3 regions of the Heyndrickxia sp. FW510-T9 genome follow, and region 3 is predicted to be linked to each of the others. Evidence: riboswitches for the same ligand, from Rfam matches in the RefSeq annotation. Region 3 holds a riboswitch; each other region holds the start of a gene.
The links. A riboswitch is a leader RNA that binds a small molecule or an ion and turns the genes downstream of it on or off. The one in region 3 is predicted to bind thiamine pyrophosphate.

Region 1: linked by a shared signal. The riboswitch ahead of thiW (energy coupling factor transporter S component ThiW) and the one ahead of thiT (energy-coupled thiamine transporter ThiT) in region 3 are both predicted to bind thiamine pyrophosphate.
Region 2: linked by a shared signal. The riboswitch ahead of thiM (hydroxyethylthiazole kinase) and the one ahead of thiT (energy-coupled thiamine transporter ThiT) in region 3 are both predicted to bind thiamine pyrophosphate.

Annotation. Positions count from the first base shown of each region.
Region 1 covers NZ_JBYSWK010000047.1:1,329-9,079, forward strand. The annotation lists gene AC3WJF_RS18400 (MFS transporter) at 1-1,038, shown strand, start outside; gene AC3WJF_RS18405 (GTP pyrophosphokinase) at 1,594-2,235, shown strand; RNA gene ssrS (6S RNA) at 2,777-2,974, shown strand; TPP riboswitch at 3,400-3,501, shown strand; TPP riboswitch at 3,586-3,688, shown strand; gene thiW (energy coupling factor transporter S component ThiW) at 3,857-4,378, shown strand; gene tenA (thiaminase II) at 4,402-5,073, shown strand; gene AC3WJF_RS18425 (ABC transporter ATP-binding protein) at 5,146-5,877, shown strand; gene AC3WJF_RS18430 (ABC transporter permease) at 5,864-6,628, shown strand; gene AC3WJF_RS18435 (ABC transporter substrate-binding protein) at 6,638-7,627, shown strand; gene AC3WJF_RS18440 (CopG family transcriptional regulator) at 7,715-7,751, opposite strand, start outside.
Region 2 covers NZ_JBYSWK010000061.1:6,966-14,716, forward strand. The annotation lists gene AC3WJF_RS20380 (hypothetical protein) at 52-243, opposite strand; gene AC3WJF_RS20385 (ATP-binding protein) at 360-1,943, opposite strand; TPP riboswitch at 2,036-2,146, shown strand; gene thiM (hydroxyethylthiazole kinase) at 2,224-3,030, shown strand; gene thiD (bifunctional hydroxymethylpyrimidine kinase/phosphomethylpyrimidine kinase) at 3,046-3,852, shown strand; gene thiE (thiamine phosphate synthase) at 3,849-4,499, shown strand; gene AC3WJF_RS20405 (NUDIX hydrolase) at 4,581-5,075, shown strand; gene AC3WJF_RS20410 (protoporphyrinogen oxidase) at 5,213-6,601, opposite strand; gene AC3WJF_RS20415 (alpha-galactosidase) at 6,828-7,751, shown strand, end outside.
Region 3 covers NZ_JBYSWK010000025.1:24,206-31,956, reverse strand. The annotation lists gene AC3WJF_RS13670 (histidine kinase N-terminal domain-containing protein) at 201-1,310, opposite strand; TPP riboswitch at 1,476-1,580, shown strand; gene thiT (energy-coupled thiamine transporter ThiT) at 1,830-2,411, shown strand; gene AC3WJF_RS13660 (transglycosylase domain-containing protein) at 2,806-4,872, shown strand; gene AC3WJF_RS13655 (MFS transporter) at 5,461-6,732, shown strand; gene fumC (class II fumarate hydratase) at 6,903-7,751, shown strand, end outside.

The DNA.
Region 1 (7,751 bases), on a different contig from region 3:
ATTGCACTTGCAGTTAGTATGCTACTTACAGGTTCACTCTCAGAAGTATATGGGCGCAAATCAGTTATGACAATATCGTTAGTGGCTTCATCGATATTAGCTATATTAACAGCGTTTAGTCCTAATTTTCATTTATTACTTTTACTAAGAATTCTTCAAGGTATCGTGTTAGGTGGATTGCCTGCAATTGCGATGGCTTATTTAGGTGAAGAAATTGAGCCAAAAAGTCTGGGAATGGCAATGGGGTTATATATTAGCGGAAACTCCATCGGTGGTATGGGCGGTCGGATCATCAGCGGTGTGCTGACTGATTATTTTAATTGGAGAATCGCTATTGTTGTCATTGGAATTATCAGTTTACTTGCGAGTCTGTTGTTTTGGTTTACTTTACCGAAGTCAACCCATTTCGAAGCACGAAAATTGGAGATTGGAAAATTAGGAAGGTCTCTAATTAGTCAATTTAAAGAACCGGGATTAATTTATATATTTGTTATTGGATTTTTATTAATGGGAAGCTTTGTATCTTTATATAATTATATTGGTTTTCAATTAATTGCACCACCATATTCCTTAAGTCAAACTTTAGTTGGTTTTATCTTTGTTGTATATTTAGTTGGAACATTTAGCTCCACTTGGATGGGGATGCTTGCTGATAAGCATGGCAGAAGAAAAATCCTCCAAGTTTCACTTGGCATTTTATTAATTGGTGCACTTATTACTCTTAATATGAATATTTGGTTAAAAATTATCGGTATTGCCATCTTTACATTTGGATTTTTTGCCGGTCATTCCATTGCAAGCGGCTGGGTTGGAAAACTTGCATCACATGACAAAGCACAGGCATCCGCACTTTATTTGTTCTTTTACTATACTGGTTCAAGTATAGGTGGAACCCTTAGCGGAAGCTTTTATAGTAATTTCGGCTGGATTGGTGTAATAGGGATGATCGCTATTTTTGCTATTATTGCCGTATTATTCTCGATACGTTTAGCTATGATATCAAAGAGGAAGCTTCAAGTTTCTTCCCATCGTGTGTGAAAAAAGTACCTTCTGAAAATTTTATGTTTACTTATAAGATGTAAAAAAATAACCTATTTAGACGATTAAAATATTAATGCAATTCACGATAAAATGGTTTGGAGTAATTCCAAGCCATTTTATTATTTGTATCGGTTGAATTTTCTATATGGAAGTTGCTAATCTATTATTATTTATTGATGGAAATGTATCTTTTGAATAGGTGAAATTGTCTATTGATAAGGCTGTTTTCGTAAAGTTTGTTGCTTTTTTAGTGTAATTTAACTCTAACATTCTGAATTGATTGTAGCAGAGGGCACTTGACTCCTGCGGGAAAAAGAGGGAAGTGGGAGATCTCACAAGCGGTAACGCCGAGGAGGGTCATCCCTCCCCGCGGAAAGCAAGTGCCTAGAGCGGAAATCAACATGCGAAAAGAGCCTTTAGATACAATGGTTTGGGGGTTTCAGACGTAGGATCTAAATAACAAGAAAAAGTAAAAAATCTTCTATCCGAACATTTTTTTACTTCGAATCATCTGTGTTATGATATTAGAATAATAACTGGAGGGTTGTGGACATGCTGAAAGAAAAGATAAAGATCGAGGTTATTCAAAAAGTAATAGACAATTGGAGAGGATTCTTTCTGCCATACCAAATGGTATTACACGAATTAGAAAGTGATTTCAAGATTATTGACTTAGAGTGGAAAACACAACATGGCTATTCCCCTATTGAACATATGAAAACACGTATGAAAACAATAAAATCTTTGGTGGAGAAAATTCAAAAAAAAGAAATTCACTTAACACAAGAAGCGGTAAGGAATGAAATAAGAGATATTGCGGGTGTTAGAATTGTAACAAGTTTTATTGAAGACGTGTATATGCTAAAGGAGCATATTGAGCAACGTGAAGACATTCGAGTGATACGCGTAAAGGATTATATTCAGGACCCAAAAATGAGTGGATATAAAAGTCTGCACCTGATTGTAGAAACTCAAGTCATCCTGTCCAAAGAAATATTATGGGTTCCTGCAGAATTACAAATTCGTACATCCGCTATGGATTTTTGGGCATCCACGGAACATAAACTAAACTATAAATATCAAGGCGAGACTATACCTGAAGAAGCTAAAAATCAGCTCATAGAGCTTGCTAAAACTTCTTTCTTAATGGATAAGGAAATGTCAAGATTAAGAGGAAAATTACTATCCAATTAAGTAAACGAAGAGACATAAATCCCCGAATCGTGACACTTTCCTCGTTCATTTTCGTGAATAAACGCATTATTTTCTTAAATTTAATTCTTACAAAAATAATTGTCTTTAGGATAGTTATTGTGAATTTAAAAGGGACTTCGCTAACATGACTGCTTTATAATTACGGTTGATAAATACAGCAATATATAAAATTCAACGTTACGAAAAATTAATCGGATATCAAAATGAGCTAGATTATCTCAAGCTCATTTTTTATTTGGCTGTCTTCGTAAAGTTTTTGCTTTTTTAGCGTAATTTAACTTTAACAATCTGAGGTCCTGCAGGAAAAAGAGGGAAGTGGGAGACCCCACAGGCGGTAACGTCGAGGAGCTCCATCCCTTCCCGCAGAAGCAAGTGCCTAGAGCGGAAATCTACGTACAAACTTTATATCCTTAAAAAGACACAAGGGTTTCAGCAAGTTCAAAGACTTCCGATTCATTATTAAAAATTGAGTGGAAAACCTTTCATTTGATTTTTTATCAAAAGGGGAGTAATATAATAACACAAGCTGCGTTGTACGTAATCATAATAAAGTTTTAACCTTTGAGCTGTAACAGGGAGTTTAATATCGGAACGGGAATGACAGGCCTTTGTCTATACGACATGGAGGACACGCAGAAACGTTTCTGAGAACACCCACTTTGAGGAGTGGTGGTTTAAAACTTTCTTATCATTAAATTACGGCAAAGGCGGCTCCTTACATAATGAACCAAGCTAGTTTCTAAGCGAAACTGGCTTTTTTTGTTTTTATAGTAATGAATAGAGCAATGAACTTAGCTAGTTTTCTTATGGTGCTTAACCTTTGCAAAATGAAGTTGGTACAATGCAAATAATTGAGGAAATAATATTGCAAATTTCGTGAACAATATGTTGGATTTTGGATATTATAAACTAATAAGTTGCATTAAACCAACAAATTTGAATGAATATAAAAAATATGAAAGGAGTGTTATCATGAAAGAAGTAGAATTACGGAAACAAACTACTCAAATTTCAACTAAATTTATGAAAGAAAGATCTAAAAGATTGATGATCACCTTATCACCCATGGTTATTTTACTAATATAATAAAATTTGTTCTTTTCTTTTCTAAAATATGTGCTACTATATGTATATAAATGAATATTTGATCACTAGGGGAGTCTGAATAGACTGAGACGGATATGATCTGGACCCTTTGAACTTGATCCAGTTAGTGCTGGCGTAAGGAAGTGCATGATTTTATAACGATAACATTCTTTTTATCATTGTAAATGCAACCCGTCCTTGCGTGAAAAAGGGCGGGTTTTTTGCGCATTCCAATTAAATATTAATATTTGCTAGGGGAGCCGAGTGGCTGAGAGAAATCGTTGGATTGAAACCCTTTGGACCTGATCCAGATAGTACTGGCGTAGGGAAGCGGTCGATTGATGTTGGTTTATACAACTTAGATTAAAACCGCTTTCTTATTAGAAAGCGGTTTTTTTTCCCATATTAGTGATTATTGTTGATTTATAGCCTTATGAATACATGTGAACGTGTACGCATAAGACGTTAAAAATGTTTTTAAATTTTAATAAGCAAAATGGAGGAGTTCTTTATTATGAGTAAGGTAAAAAAAATGACATTAACTTGTGTGATCATTGCCATCACCACATTAACTAGCAATATGGTGTATATTCCAGTTGGTTTTGCAAAGATATTTCCTATTCAGCACATGGCAAATGTTTTAACGGCAGTTCTCTTAGGACCGATGTATTCTGTTGCACAGGCATTTATTGTATCCCTAATTCGGAACATGGCGGGGACAGGTTCGATTTTCGCTTTTCCAGGAAGTATGATTGGTGCCTTCTTATCCGGAATTTTGTTCATGAAAACGAAAAAGCTTTTGTGGGCATTTGCTGGTGAAGTAGTAGGGACTGGTATTATTGGTGCTATTTGTTGCTATCCGCTAGCCACACTTATCCTTGGTCAAAAGGTAGCTGTTTTTGGATTTATCCCGGCATTTATCGTTAGTTCTTTTGGAGGTGCGGTTATTGGAATAATTGTTTTAAAGGTGTTGCTGAAGAATCAAGCACTTCAAGGATTTATTCGCAAATATAGCATTTTCAATCGTGAGCTTTAATTCACAGGAAGGAGCGATGAAAAATGACTTTTTCCGAAAGGTTATTTCATAATGTTCAACCAATCTGGAATCAAAATCACCAGCATCCGTTTGTACAAGGAATAGGGAGTGGGACACTTTCAAAAGAATTGTTTAAAGAATATATGAAACAAGATTATGTATATTTGATCCAATATGCAAAGCTCTATGCCATTGGTGTTCAAAAAGCAAATGATCTTGTATCAATGACAAAGTTCTCTCACCTATTACATAACATTCTACATTTTGAAATGAATGTACATCGGGAATATGCTAGTCAGTTTGGCGTTACAGTGGAAGAACTGGAGCAAACAAAACCGACTCCAAACAATTTAGCGTATACGAGTTATATGTCTAGTGTTGCCCAAAATGGAACGCTTGCGGAGTTAATTTCATGTTTGCTGCCTTGTGCGTGGGATTATTGGGAAATAGGAAAGCATCTAAAAAAACAATATGGATCTGGGTTGGAACATAATCCGTATAAAACTTGGATTGAAACATATTCCTCCGATCAATTCGGTTCCATTGCCCTTTGGTTAATCGAGTTATTAGACGAAATAACTTTAGGGAAATCAGAGGAGGAACTAGCTGTACTGGAAAATCATTTTCAAACTACATCAAAATATGAATATTTATTTTGGGAGATGCTTTATAACGGTCAAGATTGGCCGTTATAGAAGAATCCTTTCTTATACATATTCATTCTAGGTAGATGGAAAAAAGAGCTTTTCAAGAAGGGAAACAGTAAAATGACACTTCAATTGGATAAGGTTTCTTTTACCTATGAACATAATCCAATCATTAGCAATTTTTCTTTAACGGTATCAAAAGGAGAGTTTGTTAGTTTAATAGGAAAAAGCGGTTCAGGCAAAAGCACTATCTTAAAACTAATCGCCGGCCTGCTTCAACCGGAGATGGGACAAATTTTGATAAATGGAGTGATTCCGACTCCTGGAAGCTCCGGATATATGCCACAGCAAGATTTACTTCTTCCGTGGAGGACTGTATTAGAAAATTTAATGCTGTGTTCAGAAATTCGAAAGGGAAATTCTTATACAAAGGAAGAAGTAAGAGACTGGCTTCAGAAAACGGGACTTACAGAATGGGAAAATGCGTTACCTAAACAGCTTTCTGGCGGAATGAAGCAACGTATCGCTTTTTTGCGTACCATTTTGACAGGGTCAGAAGTACTGTTATTAGACGAACCATTCGGAGCGCTGGATGCTTTTACAAAGCGGGATATGCAAAAATGGCTGCTTTCTATTTGGCAAGAACTCGACAAAACGATTCTTTTTATTACACACGACTTAGAAGAAGCGATTCTTTTAAGTGATAGAATTCTTATTCTTCATCCACAACAAGGAGTGGAGGAATTCAAAGTAGATTTACCTAGACCGAGAGAAGCAGAGATGATTTATACAACAGAAATGGTTGAATATCGTCAAGAACTAGAGAGAAGGATTACAGATGGACTGGTTTAAACGTTTTAGACAACAATACGGTTTATTTATCATCGTTTCCATTCTTTGTTTGTTGATTTGGCAGTATCTCGTACATTCAGGTAGAATCCCCTCGTTTATCATTCCAACACCTATATCGATTGTGCAAATGATGATACATTACCCACATGAATTATTTGTCGTTCATTTAGGAGCAACACTAAGAGAAGTTTTAATAGGTTTTTTTCTTGCACTTATTGGAGGTATTGGAATAGCCGTGACCATGTATTTTTCAAAGCCAATTGAGAAAGTAATGTATCCGATTGTCCTTATCTCACAAACGATTCCTATTATCGCTCTTTCTCCAATTTTTATTCTTTGGTTTGGCTATAGCCTTTGGAGCAAGGTGGCGGTAACTATTTTAATTTGTTTTTTTCCAATCGTATTAAATTTTTATGATGGGTTAAAGCAAGTGAACAGGGAATACAGCGATTTACTACAAACAATGGGTGCAACTAGATGGCAGCGATTTGTGAAGATCGAAGTTCCATTCGCTTTGCCTTATTTATTTTCCGGTATGAAGCTGGCAGTTGTTTTTGCGGTTGTTGGTGCGACGATTGGAGAATGGCTTGGTGCAAGTGAAGGATTAGGATATTACAGCCGAAGAATGTCCGGGAATTTAAATGCAGAAGGGGTTTTTGCAGCGGTAACCATTCTTTCCATACTTGGAATGGTACTGTTTATCATTATGAGTTTAATAGAGCGAAAAATATTATCTTGGAATAGGAAATAGGTGATATTAATGAAAATATGTTTAAAATTACTGATAATATGTGCCCTTGTTTTGCTTGGAGGATGCACACAAGGTCATGGAGCAAATACAAAAGACGGTTTACAAAAAATTAGCATTATGTTGGATTGGTATCCAAATGCGGTGCATTCAGCTATTTATACAGCAGAAGCAAAAGGCTATTTTGCAAAAGAGGGCTTAGATGTTGATATCAAAATGCCTTCCGAAACTACTGATCCATTGAAGCTTGTTGCCGCTGACAAGGTAGACTTAGCGATAAGCTATCAGCCACAGGTTGTAATGGCAAGAGCAGAAGGAATTCCTGTAATTTCTATAGCAGCACTTGTTAGGCAACCATTGAATTATTTAATGGTGCCGAAAGAAAGCGGAATTACGAGACCAAAAGAATTAGAGGGAAAAAATATTGGGTACTCTTCCTTGGAGTTCGAACAGGCTGTTTTACAAACAATGGTAAAATATGATGGTGGAAATCCAGATAAAGTAAAGACAACAGATGTTGGATTTGATCTTATTCCAGCTATAACAACAAAAAAAGTGGTTGGAATTGACGGAGGATATATTAATCATGAGAAAATCCTTCTTGAGAAAGAAGGTCATCCAGTCAATGCTTTTAATCCCGCTGATTATGGTGTGCCTAATTACTACGAATTGATTTTAATTACGAGTGAAAAAGACTGGACCAAAAAGAAATCCACAATCAAAAAATTTTGGAAGGCAGTCGCAAAAGGTCAAGCAGATGTAACGAAAGATCCAAGTGCTGCATTAAAGACACTTTATAAACATGAGGATTCAACATTTCCACTTGATCATCAGGTAGAAACGAAAAGTCTAAATATCCTCTTACCTATAATGAACAGTAAGACGGAGAGCTTCGGATATCAGGAACAATCTGTATGGACTAACATCTCGAATTGGTTATACGATAAAGGCATGTTGAAACAGAAAATAGATGTGAAGAAAGCATATGTTAATATGGATTAATTATGTTTATTGTCGGACTTCCTTTTTAGGTTGCATGCTAATAATGCATTTTTAAGCAGAAAAGACCTCATCTCGAGGTCTTTAAACTTATATATTGTAAAGTTTTTTTAATTCAGGTTTCCCC
Region 2 (7,751 bases), on a different contig from region 3:
ATTACTTATTTTTATTGACAATTGAACTTTATCTAAACGAAAAAGCAATGATTATACACCTGTTTTTCTACGTTGATTATTCGCCTTTTTCGTTTGCTGGCTTTTCATTTTTTGTGTTTTTTGCAATGGATTACCAAGAGAATTATCATTTACTGTTTGTTTCTTTTTATTTGCGAGCTGCTGTTTCATTGCCTCTTGCAAGCTTATTTTTTTCTTAGGTTCTGAATGATTGTTTTCCGTCATGCTAGTACCTCCTTAACAGTATTTACAGTAAGTTTAGTATAATGTATTTTCTATCGAAGTGTAAGTGGTCATAGAAGGCAATAGTAAATAATTTGTACAATAGCAAAACAACAGATTCAAGTTACTGCTTTTTGGAGCAAAGGAAGCACGATGTTAAAAGTTGTGCCTTTGTTCAATTCACTTTCGACCATTATTCGCCCATGATGATTTTTTATAATTTTATAGCTGACCATTAAGCCTAGACCATTCCCGTTTACTTTTGAAGTATAAAAGGCTTCTCCAATTTTATCCACTTGTTCTTTGGACATCCCTATTCCATTATCTTGGATAGAAATCATTACGTCTTCTGCGCATATTGAACTTGTAATATTAATTTTACCCCCATTTGGTAATGCATCAATAGCGTTTTTGAGAAAATTTAAAAATACTTGTGTTAATTGATTGCGCTCACCGTATACAAAAATTTCTTTTTGCTGAAATGACTTCATAATTTCTACGTTTTTCATAGCCATTTCAGCAGTTAGTAAATGAACGACGGTTTCTATTGTTTCACTAAGATTGCATTCTTTAAATTGAACAGTATGTGGTTTTGCGAATACCATAAAATCGCTAACGATGAAATTAATCCGATCGATTTCCTCCAGAATAGTTTTAGAATAAAGAAATTTCTTTTCTTCTGAGAAACGATCAAGAATTTGTACAAAACCTCGAATAGTGGTCAGTGGATTACGAATTTCATGAGCTATGCCAGCCGCCAATTCGCCTACCAGTGATAATTTTTCCGTCTTTTGTAGCATTTCCTCGGTACTTTTTTGCTCCGTTATATCATGTTGAATAGCAATTTGTTGAAAGGTTTTCCCGTTACGGTCCTTAAAAGGAACAATCGTACAATCCACCCAATAAAAGCTGCCATCCTTTGCTTTATTTCGGATTTCTCCTTTCCATATGATGCCTTGTTTAATATGATCCCGAATTGTTTTATAAAAGTCATTTGGATGGAAACCGGAATTTAATAGGTTATGATGATTTTGACCAATCACTTCTTTCTCATTGTATCCAGTAATTTGACAAAACTTTTTATTAGCATATTTTATGTTATCTTTATTATCGGTAATGACAAGAATTGTAGCCTCTTTTAATGCATTTTTTACTTCATTTAGTTCACGGAGAGTTAAATTTTCTTCTGCAAGAGATGAAGCATATTTACGCAGTTCTTTTATTATATATGGCTTCATTCGATTGGAAAAAGTATTGGAAGTATATTGAATAAGCATATCTATTTTTTTGATAACTTGAATTAGAACATGTGGAGAAATGTTACTCGATTCTAGCTCCTCTTCTAAAAAATCCATAATTACCGACTTATAATAATGACTTGGAAAAAGGGATTGTTTTCGTAATTGTTTATAGAATAAATGAGTCTGTTCTAGGTGTAAATCAACCCACTCATTTAGTTTTGTAAATGAGGAATTTTCATCATGATACAAAGAATAGCCTAGACAGTGAAAGAAGCTATCTTGGATATTTGAGAGATGTTTAAGCATAGCAATTTTCTCATCATCTCTTTGTTTGTCCTGCAACTTATTCGCTAATAATATACAATTATCCATAATTTTTTGCCCAATTTGTTCCAATTCGGTACTCATAGCATCAACCACTTTCCACATAATCGTATATATACTATTAATTTTTGACAACATACCACAATATTCCTTCTTTTGGTATCAGGCACCAATAAAATTTCTTTACATATTTATGTTTGGGGACTATGATGATAAAAAAGAATATATAAGATGACTACTAGGGGTGCCCTGTGTTTGGGCTGAGAGAAAAACAGTAAGTTTTTTAACCCTTTGGACCTGATCTGGGTTATACCAGCGGAGGAAAGTAGTGGAGTTTTGATTCTTTTACTCTTACTAATGATGCCGGGTCCATATATGGATCTGGCTTTTTTGCATTTAACTAAAAGGAGGAGCAACAATGGATAAAATGATAATAAGTAACGCTTTACAGACGGTAAGAAAGGAAAATCCGCTTGTTCATAATATTACGAATGTGGTAGTGACAAATTTTACAGCCAATGGACTTTTGGCATTAGGTGCATCTCCTGTGATGGCCTATGCACCTGAAGAGGTGGCGGACATGGCAAAAATAGCCGGTGCGCTAGTTTTGAATATGGGAACATTAAATTCAGCGGCGGTGGAGTCGATGATTATTGCAGGGAAATCTGCTAATGCCAATGGAGTTCCAGTAATTTTTGATCCGGTTGGAGCGGGTGCAACACCGTATCGAACCGAGATGGCAAAACGCATCATTGGTGAAGTGAAAATATCTATTATAAGAGGGAATGCCGCTGAAATAGCAAATATTTCAGGAGTAGAGGCAGTTGTGAAAGGAGTAGATGCGGGGGAAATTCATGGAAACCGCATTGATCTTGCCATTTCTGCTGCTAGGAAACTGCAAACATTAATCACTGTAACTGGAAAAGAAGATATCGTCACGGATGGCCAGTCTACATATATTATTCGAAACGGAAATTTTATTTTAACGAAAGTGACAGGAACAGGCTGTTTACTAACATCTGTCATTGGTGCATTTGCTGCAATCGAAAAGGACTTAATCATTGCAGCGGTATCTGCAGTATCAACTTATGGAATTGCTGCTGAATTGGCAGCAGACAAAACAACTGAAAAAGGTCCCGGCAGTTTTCAAATCGAATTTCTTAACCAACTTTCACTTGTTTCCGAACAAGACATTATCGAAAAGACTTCAGTGGAAAAAAGATAAGGGAAGGTGCAATAGATGAGAAAAGCATTAACAATAGCAGGTTCAGATAGTGGCGGAGGGGCAGGCATACAGGCCGATATAAAAACCTTTCAAGAGCTTGGTGTATATGGGATGTCGGCAATTACAGCTTTGACGGCTCAAAATACATTAGATGTTCAAGCGGTATTTCCTATATCTACCGAAGCAGTAGTGGAGCAAATTAAATCGGTAGCCGCTGATATCGGAGTAGATGCATTGAAAACAGGAATGTTGTTTAATGCCGAAATAATCCGAGCAGTTTCTGAGCAAATTGCCATAAACAATTGGAGAAATATTGTCGTTGACCCTGTGATGATTGCAAAAGGAGGAGCCTCATTATTGCAACAGGAAGCAGTATCGGCTTTAAAACAAATGCTTATCCCGCTTTCATTGATTATCACTCCGAATATTCCAGAAGCGGAAGTCATCATCGGCATGGAAATTAAAACAACAAAAGATAAAGAAGAAGCGGCAAAAAGATTCATAGAATTAGGCGTAAAAAATGTTGTCATTAAAGGCGGACATGACACGGATCCATTAGAGACAGTAGATCTTTTTTACGATGGTAGTGAATTTACTTATTTAAAATCAAAAAGAATTAATACGGAAAATACTCATGGAACGGGTTGTACGTTTTCGGCAGTTATTACTGCGGAACTTGCTAAAGGCAAAAAGGTGTATGAGGCGGTTGCAACAGCAAAGGATTTTATCCAAGCTGCAATTGAAGAAAATTTCCCACTAGGGAACGGACACGGCCCAACGAATCATTGGGCGTATAAAAAAAGGAGTAGTTTGATTAAATGACAAGAATCAATACAGATAGGTTAAGAGATATATTAAAACTATATTTTATTATGGGCAGTCCCAATTGCAATAAAAGTCCTGTAAGTGTACTTAAGGAAGCCATTGCTGGAGGGATTACCTTATTTCAATTTCGCGAAAAAGGTCACGATGCTTTAACAGGTGACGAAAAATTTATGCTTGCAAAAGAACTTCAAGCAATTTGCAAAGAACATGAGATCCCATTCATTGTGAATGATGATATTGATTTAGCGATTTCCTTACAGGCGGACGGGGTACATATTGGCCAAGAAGATGAACCTGTAGAGAACGTTCGCAACAAGATTGGGGATATGATTCTAGGTGTATCCGTTCATACGATGGAAGAAGCAGTGTTGGCGCTAGAGGCAGGTGCAGATTATTTTGGAGTAGGACCGATTTTTCCTACTAAAACAAAGGAAGATGCGAAAGCAGTTCAAGGAACAGGGCATATTCAACACTTCCGAAAGAAGGGTATTACGATTCCTATGGTAGGAATCGGCGGTATTACAGTGGAAAATGCGAATTCGGTTATAATGGCTGGTGCGGATGGGGTATCTGTCATCACCGCAATCAGTCAGGCTTCCGACATTACGCAAGCGGCGCAAAGCTTGTGGCAACAAGTTAAATAGCACGGAACAAGAGAGCGGGTATCCCTGCTCTCGTTTTTGCTATAATGAAGAAAAAATAGTTTATGAATGGAGGAGATACCCATGGAGTACAAATATACTATTTGCTTTATTAAAAAAGGAGAGCACATTCTTATGCTCAACCGTGTGAAATCACCGTGGATGGGGGTATGGAACGGTGTCGGCGGAAAGATTGAAAAAGGGGAAGAACCGAAAGAAAGTGTACTAAGAGAAATAATGGAAGAAACAGGTGTTCAATTGAATGATGTGGAATACAAAGGGGTCGTTACTTGGAATGTGGATGGCGTGAGATTCGGAGGAATGCATGCATTCTTGGCGGAAATCCCAGAAACGTTTGAATACCGCACACCGATTTCTACGGATGAAGGGATCTTAGAGTGGAAGGAAGTTTCATGGATTCTTAACCCTGATAATCAAGGAATAGCAAATTTGAAGTATTTTTTGCCGCAAATGCTAGAGGAATCAAATACATATAATCATAGATTTGTTTATGAAAATGGGAATGTTGTGGAGTATTCAGCAGAAATTTTAGAGGAAATAGCACATGTTGTGAGTTGAAATTTAATACCAAATTATGTGACACTGCTCTGTGAATATTGGCAAATATACATTCACTGCAAAGTTATTCAGAATTTGTAAGCATCTTCAAGTAGATCGACTAACAATTAATTTTTCACACAGAAAAAAGCGGAGACCTACTCCGCTTCTATAATTTTTTTGGCAGTATTTTTCCCATTTACAATACAGTCAGCAAGTCCAACACCATAATAGGAGCAGCCTGCAAGAATCACATTAGGGTATTCAGTCGCTAACGTATCATTTAAAGCTTCAATGGTATTTCGATGGGTTATATGGTATTTCGGCATTTTATCCTGCCATTTGGTAACCTCGACACTAATTGGTTTTCCTGTAATCCCAAGGCTTTTTTCCACGTCTTGTAATGCCACTTGAACTAAATCTTCTTCGCTGAGACTGCTTAAGTGCTCAAACACTTCTGGATTCGTATTTTTATAAAATAGTCTTAACAAAAGATGGTGATTCTTAGAAGTGTGTTCCCACTTCCTGCTTGTCCATGTGCATGCATTGCACGTTAAATCACTGTTTTCCGGCACGATAAAACCTGTCCCGTCAGCAGGGAGCTTTTCATCGGGAATATCAAATCCTACATAAACACTTATAAGGGAAGAACTTATTAGCTCATTAAAAATAGGATTTAACTCCTCATTTTTTAAAAGGGACTGCGCTACTGAATGCGGAGTACATAGTACCACATAATCAGCTTCGATTTTTCCGTGATTTGGGATCTCAATAGAGTATTGATCTTTAATCTTCACTACCGAAGTAGCTTGTGCACCTTTCAAGATTTCTACATCTGTTAATGCCGCTTCAAGTTGATCAATTAATGTAGATAACCCATTTTTAAAGGATACGAACTTTTTATTATCCGCTGATTGGAATTTTGACTTATTTGCGGACAGTCCGCGGATAATGCTGCCGTATTCATTTTTATAATCAAGCAGATATGGTAATGTAGTCGCAAGTGTTAATTCATTTAATTTTCCTGAATACACTCCAGACAATACTGGTGCAATTTGATTATCGACGATTTCTTTTCCAAGAAAGCTTTCCAGAAACAATCCGATCGAGCTATCTTTTGTAAAGGAAGTATTTTCTGTAGTAAAATCCTTCAATGCCTCGTTTTTGCCTTCCTCTGATATTAGTTCGCTGCTGAACAAGGCTTCCTTACTCATTGGAATGCCAAATATCGTATCGTCTGGAATCGGTTTTAACTGATTATGCTGATATATATACGATTTTCCTGTGGAATTATGGACAATTTCATCATGTAAATTCAGTTCATCTAATAAAGAAGCGACACCTTCTTTTCGTGCCACGATAGAATCAGCACCAGTCTCCATGATAAACTCGCCATTATGCACAGAGCTGATTTTTCCGCCTAATATGCTGTTTGCTTCCATTAATGTTAATTCCATATCTACATGTAAAGACCTTTTTAATTGTTGAAGATAGTACATGGTGGATAGCCCGGTAATTCCTCCACCAATGACAACGACCTTTTTCAATTTGTTCACTCCTCTAAATTACGAACAAGCTATATGTAAATTATAGTCTACTTTTTTAAGAATTCCTAAATGTGAATTTGTACACAATGTGAAAACATTATTGATCATAGCTTTGCAGGATGAAATTAACTTGACCTAACACATTTTTTGAAAAAATAAAAAGGATTTCATTCTCTATATAGTAAATATATAAATTAATAGTTTTTAACAAAGTAGGAGGATAAAGATGCCCATACATTATAATCAGCAAACAAATGAATTTCATCTGCAAGGTAGTGAAATAAGTTATATTTTTACCGTTTTGAAAAATAATCAGCTTGGTCATTTATATTTTGGTAAAAAAATTCGACATCGGAGTTCGTTCGAGCATTTATTATGTACGGAGACGCGAGGGATGACTGCTTGTGTCTTTGAAGGGGATACTACTTTTTCATTAGATTATATTAAGCAGGAATATCCTTCATATGGAACAACCGATTTCAGGGAACCAGCATATCAAATTCTTCAAGAAGACGGCAGCCGTACGACTAACTTTGAATACCAATCTCATAAAATCACAAAAGGTAAGCCGAAGCTAGTTGGTCTTCCTTCCACATATGTTGATAGTCAAGAAGAAGCAACAACATTAGAAATATCTCTATATGATGATTTAATACATGTAGAAATTAAGCTATTATATACCGTTTTTGAAAATCTAAATGTGCTTACTAGAAGTGCAGCATTTATTAATCATGGAAACGAAAAAATCAATTTAAAAAGAGCATTAAGTGCTAGTGTTGATTTTTTTGATGCTGATTTTGAGATGATTCAATTATCAGGTGCATGGGCGAGGGAGCGACATGTGTTTAGTAGAAAGCTTGCTCCTGGCATTCAAAGTATTTCAAGCACAAGAGGGACTAGCAGTTCACAACAAAATCCGTTCATTGCCTTAAAAAGAGGTGATACGAATGAATTTCAAGGTGAAGTTTATGGATTCAGTCTAGTATACAGCGGAAATTTCCTTGCGCAGGTGGAAGTGGATTCCTATGATGAAGCAAGGGTAACGATGGGGATCAATCCGTTTGATTTTAACTGGCTATTAAATAGTGGGGAGAGTTTTCAAACTCCTGAGGTGGTTATGGTTTATTCGGATCAAGGTCTTAATGGAATG
Region 3 (7,751 bases):
TATATGTAAGGTTCTTTTCTTATACTTTATTGCTCTTGTATACTTAAGCTCTAGATAACAATCGTATCTAGGTTAAAATGAATGAACTATAAAAAAAAGATGCCCCGAAGATACTCTAGATTAGTATTTATAACGATTTGCGAAAACCAAAAATTCATAAGAAAACAGCCATATGTATAGATATTGTACAATATCATTTTTTATGTATATGGAAGAAGTATCTTAAATACAGTCCAATCATCTGTCGAGTCGCATGTTAACAAACCACCATGCTTCTCTATAGTATTTTTGCAAACATATAATCCTAAGCCAGTCCCTGTTTTCTTCTGGGATACAAATGGTTCAAAAATATGCTCTATTAAGCTTTCGGGGATTTTAGGTCCATTATTGGCGATTTCTAAAGTTATAAATTGATCTTGTTCATCCAATCGTATTTGAATGATTGGGTGATTAATATTAAGTAGGACATCTATCGCATTAAAAATAATGTTGATAAGAACTTGTTTGATTTCATCATGATAGCCTTGGATACTGTAATTTTTTTTGTATACTTTTTGCACATCTACATTTACTTCTAATATTCGAGGATATAAAAATGATACTACTTGTTCTATTAAATCATTGAGCTGAACTGTTGTTTTTTCATTTTCGATAATTTCCTTTTTGGAAAGCATTAGAAATTGGGAGATACTAAACTTTAATTGTTCCAGTTCGTTATATATGATGTCCAAATAAGGAAGTCTTGGATAGTCTGCTTTTAATAATTGAACAAATCCGTGAATAGATGTTAGTGGGTTGCGAAATTCATGAACAAAACTAGACGTCATTTGTCCAAGAAGTGTTAGTCGATCTTGATGAGTGGTATTGATGTACTGGCTTTTTTCCCTAATAATCGTATCTTGCATTTCGGAATAATAGGATACCGTATAATATAGTAATTGATCGAATGTATAATTTATTTGGTCAATGGCAGGAAGCAGCTCGTTCCAAAGTGGATATTGGCAGTATAAATCTTTGAAAATAATCGCTCTGCCAATATTTACATTGAACACAAATTCACCAATATTAATATTTGCGATTCTTCTTTCCTCTGCAAGCTTTTTAGCCAATGGCTGCAAAAGATCATCAATTTGACTCTTACTTTTTGTGATCGATTGTACTACGATATCATACATAGTTCTTCCATTGAGAGGCATAGCTTCCTTAAATGGATCATTCTCATTTATGCGGTTTTCATTATTCCATATGGATAATAGTACATCTCGACGTCCTTCTAGAAAATCAGAAATAACATCCTTTAACGGAATCATTTTTGTCACCTCCAATGCATTAGTTTTAAAAAAGAAAATTTAATTTAAATATATCAAAATTATCAAAAACTTTCCAAACTTTTTATTAAACCTATTAGTTAAGTAGTAAATTGAATGTATTGTCAAAAAAATAATTTCGTAGTATAGTCATTATGACAATATGAATATTCCCACAAGGGGAGCCAATAATGGCTGAGAGTGAACGAATGAGTTCTGACCCTATGAACCTGTTAGATAATGCTAGCGCAGGGACTGTGGTTTGATGGAATGAAGCAATACAAGGACTTTCCTAAAAACCGTCCTGTATTGCTTTTTTTTATGAAGGCTCTTTTTTAAAGAATTGTTGCTTTTAATAATATTATAAACGTGGAAAGGAACGGTCCATTGTTTATTTTCAAAAACAACAAACTTTACGAAAACAGCCTTTATCAAAAACAATACAGAGGTTTATCTTTCCCAGTCCCTATTTAGGGAAATTCAGTTGAAAATTTATTATATAGGGAAATGGGGAGGAAAAAAGTGAATAGAAAGACGTTATTTCTTGTAGAAGTTGCAGTACTAGGTGCACTTGCCTATTTGTTAGACCTTGTTTCAGGTTTAATTTGTCAAGCAATTTGGCCAGAAGGTGGATCTATCACATTAGCGATGATTCCAGTTTTTATTATGGCTTTTAGATGGGGAGTAAAGGGCGGATTATTGACCGGATTTCTTTTAGGTCTACTACAATTCGTAGCGGGATTCCCGAAAATTTATACCGTAACTCAAGGTATCTTAGATTATTTTGTTGCGTTTACAGTAATTGGTTTTGCGGGTATATTTGCAAGCCAAGTCCGTAATGGATTAATCGATTCTAACAAAGTAAAGTGGATTACATTTTCTGTTATTGGGATATTTATTGGAAGCTTGCTTAGATTTGCCGTTCATTTTTATACGGGTATTGTCTTTTTCGGGAACTATGCACCAAAAGGACAGCCAGTAGGAATTTATTCCTTCCTTTATAATGGAGGTTATTTGCTCCCAAGCTTTATTCTAAGTGTTATATTAGTTATTTTTATTCTTATAATATCACCAAGACTTATTTTAAGAGGAATTAAAAAATAGAAGGAAAGGGTATCCCTTTCCTTCTATTTTTTAAAATAAAACTATTTACAAATAGATTGGGATCTAGCTCCAACCCCTATCAGCTAGCGTATTTCTCCGTCTCCTCCCTACGATAAGTCAACATCAGGTGAAATTGGTAATACTAATTTCACTCGGTGAAATTTGAAGTGCCAATTTCAATAGCTCGTGAACTACCTCTTTATGTTTCCTTTATCTCAGTCGAAGACTACGAAATCCGTACGCCGATGGGCAATGCGCTTCCTCTTTTAAATTTTTCGTTGATTTTTTTTTAGTTCCATAATATCCTTTAGCATAGAACAAGAGTTATATCATATTTGAAAATATTGGTATGGAGATTTATATTCCAAATGAAATAAAGAAAGCAGGGAACAACATGGAACGGTTACAGCAATTTTGGTCAGCTGTAAAACGGTTATGGAAAAAAGCACACATGAATCAAATAATGCTTTTGGCCCTATCACTTTTTGTGTTAGGTTTTTTAGGTTTCTTTACTTATTTTGCGAGTACGGTTAATGTGGGCTTATTGAAAAAAGGACTATCACAATCTACGGGTATTTATGATAAAGATGGTGATCTTGCTAGTAAAATTTCAGCTAATCGAACAGAAGGGGTCGCTATAAAACAAATGCCGGATAATTTGAAAAATGCCGTTGTTTCTATTGAGGACCATCGATTCTATGATCACGGTGGGTTCGATCTTCGAGGTATGACAAGCGCCTTTTTTAAAAACATTGCGGCTGGTGGTGTTACTGCTGGCGGAAGTACGATTACCCAACAGTTAACGAAGAATGCACTTCTTTCACCTCAAAGAACATATAGACGTAAAATTGAAGAGCTATTTTTAGCGATTAAAATTGAAAAGTATTATTCCAAAGATGAAATATTGGAAATGTATTTAAACCAAATTTATTTCGGGCATAGCGCTTATGGTGTTCAAAATGCAGCTAAAACGTATTTTGGAAAAGATGTACAAAATGTTGATTTGAGTGAGGCTGCTACATTAGCCGGAATCATCAATGCACCATCTGCATTGGATCCATACCATCATATGGACCGTGCAATACAACGTAGAAATGTTGTTTTGGGAGCTATGAAACAATATGGTTACATTACTAATGAGCAATACAAACAGGCAGTTGACGAGAAATTAGTTTTAAAAGATAGAGGAGGAGATCCTTTAAAAGGCAAATATCCTTATTATGTTGATGCAGTATTAAATGAAGCAACCAATCTTTACGGGTTGACACAAGATGATATTTTAACACGAGGATATCGCATATATACGGAAATGGATCAAAACATTCAATCCGGACTTGAGCATGTATACCAAAATGATTCGTTATTTCCAGCGGGACGAGGCGGAGATTTAGTACAAAGCGGAGGGATTTTACTGGATCCGAAATCGGGTGGAGTAAGAGCCCTTGTAGGGGGGAGAGGCCAGAAAGTATTCCGTGGCTTTAACCGTGCAACTCAGCTGCAAAGACAACCAGGGTCTACCATCAAGCCTTTAGTGGTGTATACCCCAGCATTAGAAGAAGGGTATACACCAAATTCCTCTTTGAAGGACGAGAAAATGACCTTCGGAGATTATGCTCCAAAAAATTATAATGGGCAGTATCTCGGAGAAGTTCCTATGTATAAAGCGGTTGAAAATTCTATCAATTTACCAGCGGTATGGCTCTTAAATGAAATAGGGATAAATAAAGGAATGGATGCCGCCAAACGTTTTGGGATTCCATTAACAAACGAAGATAGAAATTTAGGGTTGGCTCTTGGTGGGATGAATAAAGGTGTATCACCAATGCAAATGGCTGATGCATTTTCGGTTTTTGCTAATGGCGGAAAACGCTATGATGCCCATCTTATTACAAAGATTGTGGGACCTACTGGCAATATAATTGCCGAAAGAAAACCGAAGGAAACAAACGTTACAAGTAAAAAGGTCTCAGATGAAATGACTTCGATGTTACTAAATGTTGTGGAAACAGGAACCGGGAAAGGTGTAAACGTTCCTGGTTATACCATTGCCGGAAAAACTGGATCCACACAATCCACCTATAGCTCAAATGGTACAACAGATCAGTGGTTTGTAGGATATACCCCAAATCTTGTTAGTGCTGTATGGATTGGATATGATAAAACAGATTCACAGCATTATTTATATGGACTAAGCTCTCAAGGGGTTGTGCCAGTTTTCCAAGCTGTCATGCAAAACACATTGAAATACACGGAACCTGGTCAGTTTGACGTACAGTCCATAAATGCCAATCTTGCTGGTAAAAAGGATAGCCAATCTATCATTGAAAAGGCTGAGGAATTTGATAAAAAATTAAAAGAAAGCGCAAAAAAACTCAAAGAAAAGATAGACGAACATAAAAGTAAGTGGAAGGACCTAACAGATCAGTTCAAAAAGAAATGGAACGAAATTAGAGGACATTAATCATCAAAAGACTCCAAACTATGTTTGGGGTCTTTTATTATGTAAACATAAAGGGAACGAAAAACTGGTCGGGTCACATAAAGCAGGATTCGTGTCACATTCAAGTATTAAGAGGGCACATAGAAAAGCAATCAAGTCACATTAAATTAGATAGAGGGAGCGAAAAACCGTTCGAGGCACATAAAACAGAATATGGGTCACATTCATGTTGAAAACGGTCACATAAAATAGCAAACAGGTCACAATAAATTGAATGTAAGGAGCGAAAAACCGTTCGAGGCACAAAAAAACAGAATATGGGTCACATTCATGTAGAAAGCCGGCACATAAAATAGCAAACAGGTCACATTAAATTAAATAGAGGGAGCGAAAAACCGGCCAATGCCCATAACACGAAAATACGTCGCATCAACTCAGAAAGAGAGCGAATAAAAAACTAGCCATGTCAATAAATCGAACAAATAGCATTAAGGATAGGTTAAGATCAATTTCAGCCCTCAGACTGATATAAAACCATTCATAAGATCCTCTCGAAAAAATATTCTTCAAAATATAATTAGAGTAACTTAAACGAATGAGGTAAAAAAAATGAAAAAAATGATTGAATTATTTAAAAAACCTAGTTTCGCAAAGTTGTTTTTTGCAAATTTCACTTCGCAAATGGGATCTGTTATTGGAGTGACGGCCTTTACATTCTACTTGCTTAACCGTTTTTCTAACCAACCAGGATATGCATCAATTGCCGAAATGATGTATTCTTTGCCAACATTAGCTATCTTTTTCATTGTTGGTGTTGTTGCGGATCGTATGGATCGCCAAAAGGTTGCCTACTATTGTGATACAATCAGTATATTTCTTACAGTTGCATTATTTGGGGCTATTTATGTTGGATGGATGCCGCTAGTATTTGCAGTCCTCTTTTTAAGAAGCGGTGTTCGGAAGTTTTTTGGTCCAGCTGAATCAGCTATCTTGCAAGGTGTTTTAGCTAAAGATGATTATGCAACAGCGGCTGGATTAAACCAAACAGTTTCAAGTGTTTTTATGCTTTTTGGGAGTGGTATGGGTATTCTTGCTTATAAGTTTACAGGGGTATATGGTGCCGTTATTATCGATGCCATATCTTTCTTCATCAGTGCCATCTTAATAAAAGCCAATCATTTTGAAGAGAAAGTCAGACTTCCAAATGGCAAGCATACATGGAGAGATTTAAATATTTCACTTGTCTTTAAGGATTTCAAATCTGGTGCAGGCTATATTTTACAGCATAAGATCCTGCGTTCCTTAATTGTTGGTTTTGCAGTATTCGGAGTAGCAAATGGCGGATTTTCCGTTATCCCTATTTTTATTCTAAAATATAAATTGGCTCCACACTCCTATGAAGAATATTCTGTTTTAATTGGCATTATTTTTGGATGCGGGGTTTTAATCGGAAGTGTTATCAGCTCCATGCTCGTTCAAAAGTTTAAATTTCATCAATTAATCATTATCGGTTTGCTGATTTCAGGAGGATTTGTTGCACTATCTGGATTTGCAACATCTATCCCAGTATTTCTATGTTTGATTTTTATATCAGCACTTAGCTTGCCAGTCGTTAATGTATCAATTGGCGGGTGGATGCCTAGTATTGTTGATCCAAAATTAATGGGTCGTGTACAGGGGTGGATTGATCCATTAATGATGTCATCCCAAACCATCACATTAGCTTTTATTACGATAGCTTTCCAAAAGTTCCTAAGTATAGAAGCATTATTCTGTATAGTCGGTGGATCATTAATGCTACCTGCTTTTTATTATATGATTGTTTTACCGAAATTAGTAAAAGGGAGTACAGTTACTCCAGAAAAATTACCTGCAATGTGATGAAATATAGGTTGAATGAAAAGCAGCTTCTGATCGAAGTTGCTTTTTTACTGTTTCTTCAAATAAAGCATTCCACATGAACTTTAAAAATAATTATGAGAAAATAAACATGAAAACAGATCAAATGGGAAACAAATGTATAGTATATGACGCTTAAGGAGGAATGTATGATGGAATATCGTATTGAAAAAGATACCTTAGGAGAAATGCAAGTTCCAGCGGATAAATATTGGGGTGCCCAAACACAAAGAAGTAAAGAGAATTTCCCAATTGGTTCTGAAAAAATGCCTATGGAGGTTGTTCGAGCATTTGCACAACTAAAAAAGGCGGCAGCTATTGTTAATCAAGGTCTTGGAAAACTTACTGCAACAAAAAGCAATGCCATTGTGAAAGCATGTGAGGAAGTTTTAGAAGGTAAATTTGATGACCATTTTCCACTCGTTGTTTGGCAAACTGGCAGTGGAACACAATCTAATATGAACGTAAATGAAGTGGTAGCTAGAAGAGCAAATGAAATACTGAAAGCGCAAAATAGTGACGAAAAAATTCATCCTAATGACGATATCAACATGTCACAAAGCTCGAATGATACATTTCCGACTGCAATGCATATTGCAGCTATTAACGAAATACAGACAAGATTATTGCCCTCCATTGAACAATTAAAAAATACTTTAGCGCAAAAAGAACATGCATTTATGGACATTATTAAAATTGGCCGGACACATCTTCAGGATGCTACACCATTAACACTAGGACAGGAAATCAGTGGTTGGAGAGCGATGTTGGAAAAAAGTGAACAAATGATTAAAGAAAGCGCAAAACATATTTTAAATTTGGCAATTGGCGGTACGGCTGTTGGAACCGGTATTAATGCAGATCCTACATTCGGGGATGCGGTAGCAGTTCAATTAAACAAGCAAATGGGCTATGCTTTCTGTTCTTCCAACAACAAATTCCATGCCTTAACAAGTCATGATGAAATAGTGCATGTACATGGTGCTTTAAAGGGACTTGCA